4 regions of the Corynebacterium sp. L4757 genome follow, and region 2 is predicted to be linked to each of the others. Evidence: riboswitches for the same ligand, from Rfam matches in the RefSeq annotation. Region 2 holds a riboswitch; each other region holds the start of a gene.
What was found. A riboswitch is a leader RNA that binds a small molecule or an ion and turns the genes downstream of it on or off. The one in region 2 is predicted to bind thiamine pyrophosphate.
Positions count from the first base shown of each region.

Region 1: it holds a riboswitch for thiamine pyrophosphate, as region 2 does, so the genes downstream of both, ACG98I_RS11630 (NUDIX hydrolase) here and thiM (hydroxyethylthiazole kinase) in region 2, are expected to answer to the same signal.
Region 3: it holds a riboswitch for thiamine pyrophosphate, as region 2 does, so the genes downstream of both, ACG98I_RS12085 (thiamine phosphate synthase) here and thiM (hydroxyethylthiazole kinase) in region 2, are expected to answer to the same signal.
Region 4: it holds a riboswitch for thiamine pyrophosphate, as region 2 does, so the genes downstream of both, ACG98I_RS02985 (ECF transporter S component) here and thiM (hydroxyethylthiazole kinase) in region 2, are expected to answer to the same signal.

Region 1 is NZ_JBIMEN010000011.1:692-3,898, reverse strand. Features, by position in the region: partial or broken gene ACG98I_RS11635 (heavy metal translocating P-type ATPase) at 174-1,277, opposite strand; TPP riboswitch at 1,654-1,770, shown strand; gene ACG98I_RS11630 (NUDIX hydrolase) at 1,805-2,278, shown strand; gene thiD (bifunctional hydroxymethylpyrimidine kinase/phosphomethylpyrimidine kinase) at 2,275-3,084, shown strand; gene ACG98I_RS11620 (nucleoside 2-deoxyribosyltransferase) at 3,157-3,207, shown strand, end outside.
Region 2 is NZ_JBIMEN010000010.1:49,235-52,441, forward strand. Features, by position in the region: gene ACG98I_RS11500 (ABC transporter substrate-binding protein) at 1-275, opposite strand, end outside; gene thiE (thiamine phosphate synthase) at 284-934, opposite strand; gene thiM (hydroxyethylthiazole kinase) at 931-1,740, opposite strand; TPP riboswitch at 1,826-1,921, opposite strand; gene ACG98I_RS11515 (threonine aldolase family protein) at 2,058-3,134, shown strand; gene ACG98I_RS11520 (CueP family metal-binding protein) at 3,127-3,207, opposite strand, start outside.
Region 3 is NZ_JBIMEN010000013.1:18,484-21,690, reverse strand. Features, by position in the region: gene ACG98I_RS12090 (alkaline phosphatase D family protein) at 1-1,446, opposite strand, end outside; TPP riboswitch at 1,631-1,741, shown strand; gene ACG98I_RS12085 (thiamine phosphate synthase) at 1,733-2,422, shown strand; gene thiO (glycine oxidase ThiO) at 2,419-3,207, shown strand, end outside.
Region 4 is NZ_JBIMEN010000002.1:122,974-126,180, reverse strand. Features, by position in the region: gene ACG98I_RS02990 (ABC transporter ATP-binding protein) at 1-881, opposite strand, end outside; gene ACG98I_RS02985 (ECF transporter S component) at 882-1,502, opposite strand; TPP riboswitch at 1,493-1,611, opposite strand; gene ACG98I_RS02980 (DNA-directed RNA polymerase subunit beta') at 1,725-3,207, opposite strand, start outside.

The DNA of each region.
Region 1 (3,207 bases), on a different contig from region 2:
ACACGCAGCGGCCATCAGAGAACGAGAAACTGAGTCTTCGCTGCTCTCCGCCCAACTTTGCAACAGCACCGTCACAGTGCAGCTACATGAGATCGGGGATCTGGTGCACAGGGGAAGCCCCACCGGGAAGACCTGGAGGAAAACCGGCGGGGCTGGCTGTGGCGATTGTGTCGTTAGGCGCTCAGCGTCTCCTTCGCGGCGTCAGCAGTACTGACGTCTGCCTGGTCCTTGTCTTTCTTCAGGGTGGGGCGCAGCAGCAGCATGGCGATCGCGATGACGATCAGGACGCTAGCTTCGTGGACAAGCATGCCAATCGACATGGTCACCCCACCGAGCAGCACACCGACCAACAGGATCGCCACGGTGGCCAGGGCGATGGCGATATTGACCCGCATGGTGCGTACCGTGCGCTGGGCCAGACCCAGGGCGTACGGCAGGCGGGGGAGCTTGTCGGCCATCAGGGCGATATCGGCTGTCTCGATGGCGGCAGGTGAGCCAGCGGCCCCCATCGCCACGCCGATGTCGGCCTGAGCGAGTGCCGGCGTGTCGTTGACACCGTCGCCGATCATGGCCACGGTGCGGCCCTGGGCCTGCAGGTCCTTGACGATAGTGAGCTTGTCCTCGGGCATGAGTTCGGCCCGGACCTCGTCGACCCCGAGTTCGGCGGCGACGTTGCGGGCCACCCGCTGCGCGTCACCGGTGGCCATGATCACGCGCACACCCTTGTCATGCAGCGATCGGATAGCGGCCGGTGCGTCGTCACGGATGGTGTCGGCCACGGCGACGATGCCGATGGCGCGTCCGTCGACACCGACGTACATGGCGGTCTTGCCCTGGTCATTGAGTTCAAGGATGCGGGTGGTGTCCGGGGCGTGGTCGAGCATGTCGGCGGAACCGACGGCGACGGTATGGTCGTCGATCTTCGCGATGATGCCCTTGCCGGTGACCGGTTTGGCTTTCTCGACCATTTCGATGGTCAGTCCCTTGTTCTCCGCGCCGCGGATGATCGCCTCGGCCAGGGGGTGCTCGGAGGCGGTTTCGGCACGGGCGGCCAGGGTGAGCACCTCATCATCCGAGTAGGCAGAGTCGAGGACGTCGACGTTGGTCAGCTCGGGGCGGCCGTTGGTCAGGATGCCGGTCTTGTCGACGACCACGGTGTCGACCTTCGCGGAGGTCTCCAGGTATTCGCCACCCTTGATGAGCACCCCGTCCTTAGCGGAGCGTCCGATACCGGCGACAATCGAGACCGGGATGGAGATGACCAGCGCCCCGGGGAACGCGACGAAGACGTCGCAGGCGGCGATCTCCGTGTAGTCGATGCGTGTGCATTCGCTGGGTTCCATGAACTCACGGCCCCAGTGCTCTCTGCGGTGGGCGCAGTGCACATCCCACCCCTGCGCTTCGAGCCGGTCGATCTCGGCCTGTTCCAGGGCCTTCGTCGTCGCCATGACCTGTCCTCCTTCATGCTCGCCCGACACCTTCCATTCTACCGTCCAAGGCCGACACCGACCAGTGACTCCACCCGTGAGACGGGCACTTGCTCCATCGGGCACAGTCGCAGCACTGGATAGGTGCGCAGCCGATCCCAACACCAGCATCCCGCAGCGGGCAATCCGCGCAGGGTGTATCTGTGACGGCACTCTGGTAGATTCGGGTTGCACCGAGGGGTGTCCCGTCAAGGGGCTGAGATACCACTGGACGTTGTCAGCGTGGTGACCCTAGAACCTGATCCGGATCATGCCGGCGAAGGGACTGGTCTAGCAGGGCTTCTTTCCTTCGCTGGCCTCCCCATTAGGAGGTTACAGTGTCCCATTCTGTTGTCGGCCCCGCGACGTCCTCAGTCGAGGTGCGCCCGAGGGTCGCGGTCATTTCCGTCCTCATCAAAGATGACCATGTCCTCTTGGTGCGTCGCGCGAACCCTCCTGATGCAGGATTCTGGGGATTCCCGGGCGGGAAGATCGAATTCGGAGAAACGATCACCAAAGCCGCCGAACGCGAACTCGGTGAAGAAACCAGCATCATCGGTCAGGCGACCGGTGTTTTGACTTCCGTTGACGCGTTCAGCCGAGACGAGACTGGACGGTTGGACAGTCACTACGTGCTTATCGCCGTGCTCTGCCAGTGGCGCTCGGGGCAACCCCACGCTGGCGACGACGCCCTCGAAGCACGCTGGTTCCCCCTCGACGAGGTCGACGAGGCCCGCCTGACTCTGAGCAAGGATGTCGCCGAGGTCGCCCGCTACGCCGCCACACAGCAGCAGAAGGAAGTGCACGCATGACGATCAAGAACGTCCTATCCATCGCAGGCACCGACCCCACTGGCGGGGCGGGCATCCACGCCGATCTCAAAGCCTTCTCAGCGAGGGGCACCTACGGTATGGCCGCGATCACCGCGGTCGTGGCACAGAACACGCGCGGTGTGCGCTCGTTCATGCCCCTTGATCCCTCTTTCGTCGGTGAGCAGATCGATGCAGTGTTCGACGATGTGCGCGTCGACGCGGTAAAGATCGGTATGGTCGCCAACGCCGCGATCGCCGAGGTCATCGCCGAGCGCCTGCAATACCACGAAGCCGAGACCGTGGTCCTTGATCCGGTGATGGTCGCCAAGAGCGGCGACAGGCTGTTGGACGACGATGCGGTCGCAGCCATCCGAGACACGCTCGTGCCACTGGCCACGATCATCACCCCGAACCTTCCCGAAGCCGCCGTGCTCCTCGACACCACAGATGTCACCCGCTTGGGGCAGATGGAGGACCAGGCCACCGGGCTGCGTGGCCTTGGCTGTCAGTGGGCGCTACTCAAAGGCGGGCATCTCACGAACGAGACGGTCAGTGTCGACTACCTCGCCGGCCCCGACGGGATCTCCACCTACACCTCTCCCAGGATCGAAACCCTCAACGACCACGGCACCGGCTGCACCTTGTCCTCGGCGATCACCGCACTGCTACCTGACCACACCGTGCCCGAAAGCGTTGAACGGGCGAAGACCTACCTGCACGGCGCTCTCGTTGCCAGCGACCGCCTCGACGTCGGCCAAGGTCACGGTCCCCTGCATCACTTCCACCAGCTCTGGCCGCGCGGGTAGGGATGCAGAACAGCCCCTCCTCGTTCCGATCGGTAGAGCTAACCACTTCGACTCATGAAAGGAGCCGTGACGATGACGCGAAAGATGTTTCTCGCCGGCCCGTTCAAAGCTCTCGTCGACGCC
Region 2 (3,207 bases):
CCGGCATCGACAAGTACTTCGGGGTTGCTGTTGTTAAACGGCAGGATTTCCACGTCAATGCCGGCTTCTTCGAAGTAGCCCTTATTCAACGCCACATACAGCCCGGTGTGGTTGGTATTCGGTGTCCAGTCCAGCGCGAAGCGGACGGTGGTTTTCGCATTGCTTGTCGATGCCTCCTCCGCCGCATCACCTCCCGCACAGCTAGTCAGCAAGGTAGCAAGAGCAAGGACGCCGGCTGCGGCGATGGTGCGAAGAGAAATTGATGTAGTTTTCACGGTTTTCTTTATTCCTTCCAGGATTCGGCCATGCTGCGGGCGACATGCTCGGGATCCTCGGCAGCACATAGCGCGGAGACAAAGCAGACGCCTGCGGCTCCAGCGGATCGCAGATCAGCGATGTCTTCTTGGAGGACACCACCGATGGCCACGGTCGGCGCTGATGACAACGCGGTCAGGTGCGCAAAGCCCGCGATGCCCAGTGCTGGTGGATGATCCGGCTTGGTAGAAGTCGGCCGGATAACACCGACGCCGACATAATCCACGGTGCCTGCGGGAAGTGCGGCAACGGCAGCGAGGTGATCTTCGGTATTGGCGGTAAGTCCGATGACGGCGCCCGCTCCAAGGGCTTCGCGGGCGGTCAGGACCGCTTCGTCACCTTGACCAAGGTGCACACCGTCGATGGCAATGCCACGCCTTTGAGCTTCGACGGCGACATCGAGGCGGTCGTTGATCACTAGCTTCGCGCGGCCATCGATGACAGCTGCGAGCTGATCTAGTTGGGATAGCTGCTGGTCAAAGCTGGCATTTTTATCGCGTAGCTGCACCGTTTGCACGCCACCGTCCACGGCCAGACGTACAGTTTCCACTACGCCGCGGGTTCCACACAGCACCGGGTCGGTGACTAAATAGATGCCATAATCCTGGTTGCTGCTCATGCCGCGTACTCCCGGATGCGCTGCTCCGAGGAGATGGCGGACGGGGTGAGGGTGGAGAGGGCATCGATAAGCGAAACTGCGAAAGACCCTGGACCTGCTGCTTGCGCGGCGGCCTGTTCGGCTGCAATGCCGTAGACTGCATGCGCGGCGGCGACTGCCTCGACTGGGGAATTTGTCCCGCGCACCGCAGCGAACGCAGCTATCAACGCGCCCAGCGCACAACCGCCGCCGGTGACTTTGGTTAAAAGCTCATCGCCGTTAGCCACGCGGATAACGCGCGTACCATCGGTGATGAAATCCTCCGGCCCGGATACCGCCACCACGGTGTTGAGACGCTGCGCCAAAGCAATCGCGCCCGGCGCGGCGGCTTCTGTGGAATCCGTGGACTCCACGCCCTTGCCGCCGGCTCCTTCCCCTGTCAGGGCAAGAATCTCAGAGGCATTACCGCGAATCGCAAACGGGGTTTGCGGCGCGAGTTTCTGCGCCAAGGCCGTGCGAATGGGCAAAGCGCCAATCGCCACTGGATCCAACACCCACGGTGTTGCAGATTCGTTGGCGGCGGCGACGGCTTCTTCCATCGCTAGGCGCTGCTCCGGCGTGGGGGTTCCCAAATTCACCAGTACCCCGCCCGCGACCCGGGCGAAAGGGCCTGCTTCCCCGACGATGTCCGTCATCGCTGGTGCCGCCCCGATAGCAAGCACCACATTGGCGGTGAAGTTGGTAACCACCGAATTGGTTATGCACTGCACCAAAGGATTGTGCGCGCGTAGTTCACCGAGCAATGCTGCGGCAAAAGATAAGGTCATGGCCTTTCGCTTTCTTCCTCTGACGAAGAAGAATGTGCAGCATCACCGCAGCGCTCAATAGGACACCAATGGTATCCGCGCACAGCCAGTTTCATCCGGACAATCCCTTCGCCAGTACTAACTAGATCAGGTTCGACGGGTGTTATCTCAGCCGGTCTTTACGGCACCCCGTGTCTTAACGCACCACACTAGCCCAGGCCGCGTGTCCCGGCAATAACTTTTAATATCAGAACATGCCGGGGGAGAAATTTTTATCGCGCGAGTTCGGTGCGGTGTACGGTTTTCTGCAGAGCCGAAGAATCTCGAAGGAGTCCCGCGTGAAATCCTTGCATAACGTACAAGCGCACAGTTTCGCTTCCGATAATTATTCCGGCATTGCCCCGGAGGTACTGGCGGCGTTGACGACAGCTAACGGCGGGCACCAGGCGGCATATGGGGCGGATGAGTACACGGCATTGCTTGACGATGTCATCGTGAAACATTTTGGCTCCACCGCCACCGCGTATCCGGTTTTTAACGGAACTGGCGCAAACGTGGTGGGCTTGCAGGCGTTGCTGCCGCGGTGGGGCGCGGTGATTTGTGCTGCGACTGCGCACATCAATGTCGATGAAGGCGGCGCACCCGAACGCATGGGTTCCATCAAGTTATTGCCAGTGCCAACTGCCAATGGCAAACTCACCGCAGAACTCGTCGACCGTGAAGCCTGGGGCTTTGGCAATGAACACCGCGCGCAGCCACTGGTGGTCTCCATTTCGCAGACCACAGAGATGGGTACCTGCTATACCCCCGAAGAAATCCGCGCATTGGCAGATCATGTCCATGCCCGCGGCATGGCCTTGCATATGGATGGTGCGCGTCTTTCAAATGCGGCCGCAACACTCGGGCTGCCGCTGTCTGCTTTTACTACCGAGGCTGGCGTGGATGTTTTAAGCCTGGGTGGAACCAAAAATGGTGCACTCGGGGCTGAGGCCGTGGTAATTCTTAACCCCGATGCGCTAGTCGGTGGCGCGGAGGCGTTGCCGTTTGTGCGCAAACTATCGATGCAATTAGCTTCCAAAATGCGGTTTATCTCCGCACAAATCATCGCCCTATATGAAGGCGACGTGTGGCTTAATAACGCTCGTCATTCCAACGCGATGGCCAAGCGCCTACGCAGCTCCCTGGAAGAAGCGAACCTACCGGGCTTGAAATTTACCCAAACCACCGAATCTAATGCGGTCTTTGCCACCCTGCCCGACGACATTGCCGATGAACTGCGCCAAAACTTCCACTTCTACGACTGGGATGCCACACGCAATGAAGTGCGCTGGATGTGCTCCTTCGACACCACTGAAAACGACATTGACGCTTTTGCCGCAGCCATAAAACAAGTGTGGGCTTCACACCCTAGCTAAGGCGCAAATCGGTGATACACGTTGCGTCTTCTGTTCCCGTGGCAAATTCCGTTGTGCCCTCTAATCCCTGGTA
Region 3 (3,207 bases), on a different contig from region 2:
AATGATCCGGTGCGCCATGGGGGTCAGCGGATTGGAAGGCTGTAGTCCGAGTTCTTCATCCACATTCGGGGCAGAAATGGATGCGCAGACGAGCTCCGCACCAAAAGGCTGGTCACCGCGGTCGATGGAATGCGCCCACTCGGTGTGGATATCGCCGGTGAGGAAAAGCGGATTCGCGCCGGTGTTCTGATTATGCCTGGCCAAGGTATCCAACAAGCGGGAGCGCTCATTGGTGTAGCCATCCCACTGATCGCCATTGAGCGGCATGTTGGTGATATTTTCACTTAAGACTGCTGCCACGGAGGATGTCTGGGCATCGGCTTCCAGCGTCATGAGGTTGAGCGGGGAAAACATCACCGAATTGCCCAGCACATTCCAGGCCACATCCGAAGATTCAATCTTGCGGGTCAGCCACTGATATTGCTCGCCACCCAACATGGTGCGGCTGGGATCAGTCGCGGTGGATACGGATGCGGTGGTGTCTTTATCGCGGTAGGTACGCAGGTCCATGATGGTTAGCTCCGCCAAGTTGCCGAAGGTAAAAGAGCGGTAGATATGGCCATTATCAGATGGACTGGTGGCGCGCACGGGCATCCACTCAAAATAGGCCTGCATCGCGGCATCGCGCCGAGATTGCCAGGAACCATGCGTTGCCGGGTCATGGTTTTCAGCACCATCACGCCAAGAATTATTAGCGGTTTCATGGTCATCCCACACTACAATCCACGGCAGTGCCGCGTGAGCTGCCTGCAGGTTCGTATCGGTGCGATATTGCGCATAGCGGCGACGATAATCCTCCAGGGTGACAATCTCATGCTGAGGATCATGAATGCGTACCGGGCCATTGCCGGCGTATTCGCCGGTGCCATATTCATAGATATAGTCACCGAGAAATACCGTGGCATCAAAAGCATCAGCGCGCTCGGCCATATCCCGGTAGGCGCTGAAATAGCCAGACTCCCAATTGGCACACGAGGCCACAGCCAAGGTCAATTCATCCAGAGGAGTGCCGGGCGCCGGTGCTGTTTTGGTACGGCCAGTCGGGGAGACCGTGCCGGCGTATTCACCTGAGCGCACGAAGAAGCGATAGAAATACACCGTCGCTGGTTGTAGATTCAAGGGGTCGATGTGGATGGTGTAATTGGAGGAGGCATCGGTAAGCACTGCTCCCGATGCCACGATGGCGGCAAACTCCCTATCGGCAGCAACTTGCCATTCGACGCTGACCTGCGGTTCATTCGCGGTGATGCGCGTCCAGAGGACAATGGAATTGGATATTGGGTCGCCGGAAGCCACGCCGTGGGCAAAGGGCGGCGGGGCAAGCTGTGGTTCGGGCCGGTTCGCTGTTGCAACAGGGAAATTGCTAGCGGTCAAGGTTGCCGCTGCGGTGGTGGTGCCAGCGGCATAGAGCATAGTTCGGCGCGAAAACTTCTTCACGTTATTCATCGTGGGGCTTGCGCGAAGGTCCGGCAACTTGGGAAAAGAAAATTCTTGTCTGGTTAGTTCGCGGTTTACCTAAACGTTAATTGTGCTCATCGCCGCACTTCTAATCAGAGTGAAAGACCAGCTTACAGGCGCGGTGGATGTGATGTTGTTGACAAAACTACCCAGGCGCGCTTGACTGGTTGCCACGTACCTCAACGGGTGCCCAATGCATTGGGCTGAGATGGCGCTAAAGCAGCGCGGGACCGTTTGAACCTGTTGGTTAATACCGTCGAAGGAAGAGAGGGGCATGTTAGTGCCTGCGTTAGATCTGCGCTGCTACATGATCACCGGATACGGCAGTGATGCCGATATCATCGCCACCGCCCGCAGTGCCGCCCATGGTGGTGCGGGCGTGATTCAAGTTCGTTCCAAGCCCATTGATGCAGGCCACCTGCTGGAACTTTCAGAAAAGATTGCTGTGGCGGTGGCGGATATCAACCCGCAGACCAGGGTGCTTATTGATGACCGCGTGGATATCGTCGCCATATTGATGCGCCGCGGGATTCCCGTCCACGGTGTGCACGTGGGGCAAAGTGATATTCCGGTCACCGCGGTGCGTGAGCTGCTGGGACCTGAGGTAATCATCGGGCTGACCACCGGCACCGCGGAGCTTGTCACCCAAGCCAATGAGCACGCAGACATCATTGATTATATCGGCGCAGGCCCATTTCGTCCCACCCCAACCAAAGATTCCGGGCGCCCGCCCATCGGGCTTGAGGGCTACCCGCAGCTGGTTAAGCTTTCACGCTTGCCGATGGTCGCCATCGGCGACGTTCAACCCTCCGACGTGAAGGCGCTTGCCGGAACCGGGATTGATGGCGTAGCGATGGTACGTGCATTCAGCGAAGCTCATAACCAAGGCTCTGAGCAGGTCAAGAGCCTTGCTGGGCAGATTATTGCTGACTTTGATGCTGGCCGGGCAGGTGTTTGTGCATGAGCCGCGCGATAGTCATTGGTGGCGGCATTATTGGCCTTGCCACCTGCTTTGAATTCCAGGACGCCGGATTTGAGGTCACGCTCATCGATCCGGACTCGATTTCTGGTGCGACCCATCATGCCGGTGGAATGCTGGCGCCCACAGCTGAGGTGCAATACCAGCAGCAATCCCTGGTGCCTTTGATGAAGGAGTCCGCGCAGCTTTATCCGGACTTGATTCATCGCGTTGCAGCACATACAGACTTACCCACGGGCTATCGCACCGAGGGCACATTACTCATTGGTGCCGATAGAGCAGATGCGCAGCACTTAAATGACCTGATTTCCTACATCCAGGCTGAAGGCTTAGAGATTGATGCTTTGACCACGCGTGCAGCGCGGCAGCTAGAACCAGCGCTGTCCCCACGGATTGCGCGCACCGCACTCATTGATGGTGACCACCAGCTAGACCCGCGGCTTTTCGCCCGCGCTCTTTTTGATGCCGTCTTAAACCGCGGTGCCGAGCATATCCGTAAGAAAGTGGTAGCTATTGCTCAAGAACCTGTCGGTGCCGGTGGCAGTGTCAGCGCTGCGGTGAGGTTGGAATCAGGCGAGGTCATTGAAGTGGGCCCTGATGACAAGGTGGTTCTGGCCGCCGGCTTGGGCGCTGCACACATCACCGGGTGGTTTGAGGGAGAGCATCCTTTACAACTGCGCCCGGTTTATGGCGATGTGCTGCGCGTGCGCGTACCGGAATCTTTACAGCCGTTGACCACGCGCGTGATTCGCGGATTTGTGGAAGATAGA
Region 4 (3,207 bases), on a different contig from region 2:
CCAATCTCTCCGGACACCGGTGGAATTAGCCCCGCCATGGTCATCAACCAGGTGGTCTTCCCGGAGCCGTTTGCGCCGGTAATAACCGTTGAAGCTCCTTCCGGTACTGCTAGTGTGCGCGGTGGCCCAAAGCGGCAGACGAGGTCGGTGGACCAGAGGGCTGAGGGGGCATCGGCAGGCACTGGCTGAGATTGCGGTAACCCCGTGACGCGGCGGGCGGCGATGGCAGGTCCGATGTCGCCATCGTAGGTAATCTCGCCGTGCTCAAGGACCAGCGCGCGGTGAAGAACTGATTCCCATTCGGAGTAATTGTGCTCGATAACGATCAGAGTTGCGCCGGTTTCTTGAACCGTGTGCGCTACTGCGGCGATGACATCGGCGGCGCCCTCGGGGTCCAGGTTGGCGGTGGGTTCATCAAGCAGGATGACCTCAGCACCCATGGCGATGACTCCCGCGAGTGCCAGGCGTTGCTTCTGCCCACCGGAAAGCCTGGCGGTGGGATGGTTGATATCTAAGTTCAATCCAACCATCTCAAGCGCTGCGTGGACGCGGCGCCAAATCTCATCGCGCTCAAGGCCCAAATTCTCGCAGCCAAAAGCGACGTCGTCGCCAATGCGGGAGGCGATCACCTGGGAATCAGGGTCTTGGAGGACAAGTCCGACGGTGGATGCATCAATGTGCAACTCCCCTACTAGCGTGCCTTCATCATCGCCGCCGAGTACGCCGGCAAGAGCCGCGAGCAGGGTGGATTTTCCCGAACCTGAGTCACCGGCGAGCAAAATACGTTCCCCGTGCTCGATGCTCAAAGAGACGTTATTAATTGCGGGCTGGGTGCGTCCGGCGTGCTGCCAGGTCAGCCCTGACGTGTAAATCTGTGGCATTTAGTTAGCGCGCTGCTCACGTCCTACAGCGAAGCGGTCCAGGGCGCCAGTCTTGGCCAGCGCTTTCACGGCGTAGAAGCCCAAGGCGCCAGCAAGAAGCGCGCCGGAGATGACCAGGCACGTTAAGTAGATGAGATTGAACTCCAGTGACTTGGCAATGTTGGCGGAAGTGAATAGCTCCAGTACGTAGGCACCGAGTGCGGCACCGATACCGCCGAGGACTGCTACGGAGAGACTGAAGCGCTTGTACAGGAAGATAGCGAAGACGATTTCAACGCCGATGCCCTGAGCGAGTCCTGAATAGAGCGTTTCTGGTCCCCATTGGGAACCAAAGACTGCCGAGACCGTAGCAGCAAGAGTCTCCACATATAGTGCTGCGCCAGGCTTGCGGATGATGAGTGCGCCGATGACGCCACCGATGAGCCACACGCCGGTGGCCATGCCGCCGAGACCTGGAGTGAGCGCGTCCATCGCCATGAACCACGCATAGCCGACTGAGTTCCACAGTACGAAGACCAGACCACAGGCCACGGCCAAGATGGAAGCAACGATGATGTCCACAACCCGCCACTGGAGCGTTCGACGCGCTTGAGCTTGGGCAGGGTTAGCTAAAGTAGCCATTTCTTTATCCTTTCGCCGGCATTATCCGGTTCAAGTTCGACGGTTTCCATAACGCCTGCGCTATGGCTCTCAGCCCGCACATTGCTTGCGAGCACCCGTAAATGAATGTTGTGCCTATAACAGTTACCAGATGGCGGTAAGAAAGACGAATGCGGCGTCGATGCCCTGATTGACCAGGAACATCGACGCCGCATTCGGGGTGTTGTGTCGGGAGATTACACCTTAGAAGGTGAAGTCCTCATCCAGTGGGACGGAAGCGCCGGTGAACTCACCGAAGCCGTCATCGCCGTAGATGGAATCGCCATAAGTCGGAATCGAGTATGCCGCATTGCGGGCAGCCTCGGTCGGCTTAACGGAGATGTTGCGGTAACGGGAGATACCAGTACCAGCTGGGATCAGCTTACCGATGATGACGTTCTCCTTGAGACCGATGAGCTTATCGGAGCGTTTGTTAATAGCGGCATCGGTAAGCACGCGGGTGGTCTCCTGGAAGGATGCGGCCGAGAGCCAAGACTCGGTAGCCAAGGAAGCCTTGGTGATACCCATAATCTCAGAACGCAGCTGAGCTGGTTCCTTGCCCTCTGCCTGCATACCAGCGTTGACCTGGCGTGCCTCAGAAAGGTCAACCAAGGTACCTGGCAGCAAGTCGGTGTTACCGGAATCGATAACAGTACCGCGACGCAGCATCTGACGGATGATGATCTCGATGTGCTTATCGTGGATAGCCACACCCTGAGTACGGTAAACCGCCTGAACCTCATCAATGAGGTGCTTCTCCACACCACGACGACCGAGAACCTCGAGCACGTCATGTGGGTCAGCAGCGCCACGCATCAAACGAAGACCGGTGGTGACATGGTCACCGTCGCGCAGGGAGCGCTCGATCATCGCATTCGGGTTAGATTCCATCGGGCGACGTACCTGAGCCAGGCCCTGACGCTTCGACAGCTTCTCGTAGACCACGTTGTCCGAACCATCATCTGGGGTGATGGTCAAAGTCCAGAAGTTACCTTCATCGGACAGGGAGATGGTGCCATCGACGGAAGCGATTGGTGCGCGGTTCTTCGGGTTACGAGCCTCGAAAAGCTCCTGAACACGAGGCAGACCGCCGGTAATATCGCCACCGACACCACCCTGGTGGAAGGTACGCATTGTCAGCTGGGTACCAGGCTCACCAATGGACTGAGCTGCAACAATACCGACTGCCTCGCCGATATCGACCAGCTGGCCAGAAGCCATGGACTTGCCGTAGCACTTCGCACACACGCCGGCTGGGGTCTGACAGGTCAGTACGGAACGAACCTTAACCTGTGGAATACCAGCAGCAACCAGCTTATCGGTGAGCTCTTCGGTCAGGTCAGCGCCTGCTTCAGCAACGACGTTGCCTTCAGAGTCCTTGACGTCGGTTGCCACAACGCGGCCCGATGCTGAGGTCTCCCACAGCTCGTGGACAGCGTAGGTGCCCTCAGCGATTTCCTCACTGATTGGGACGCGCACACCCTGGCGGGTGCCACAGTCATCCTCGCGGACGATAACGTCCTGAGCAACGTCAACCAGACGACGGGTCAGGTAGCCAGAGTCAGCGGTACGCAGAGCGGTATCCGCCAGACCCTTACGGGAACCGTGGGAGTTGTTGAAGTACTCCAGAACCGACAGACCTTCACGGAAGGAGGTCTTAATCGGACGGGTGATGTAGTCACCCTTG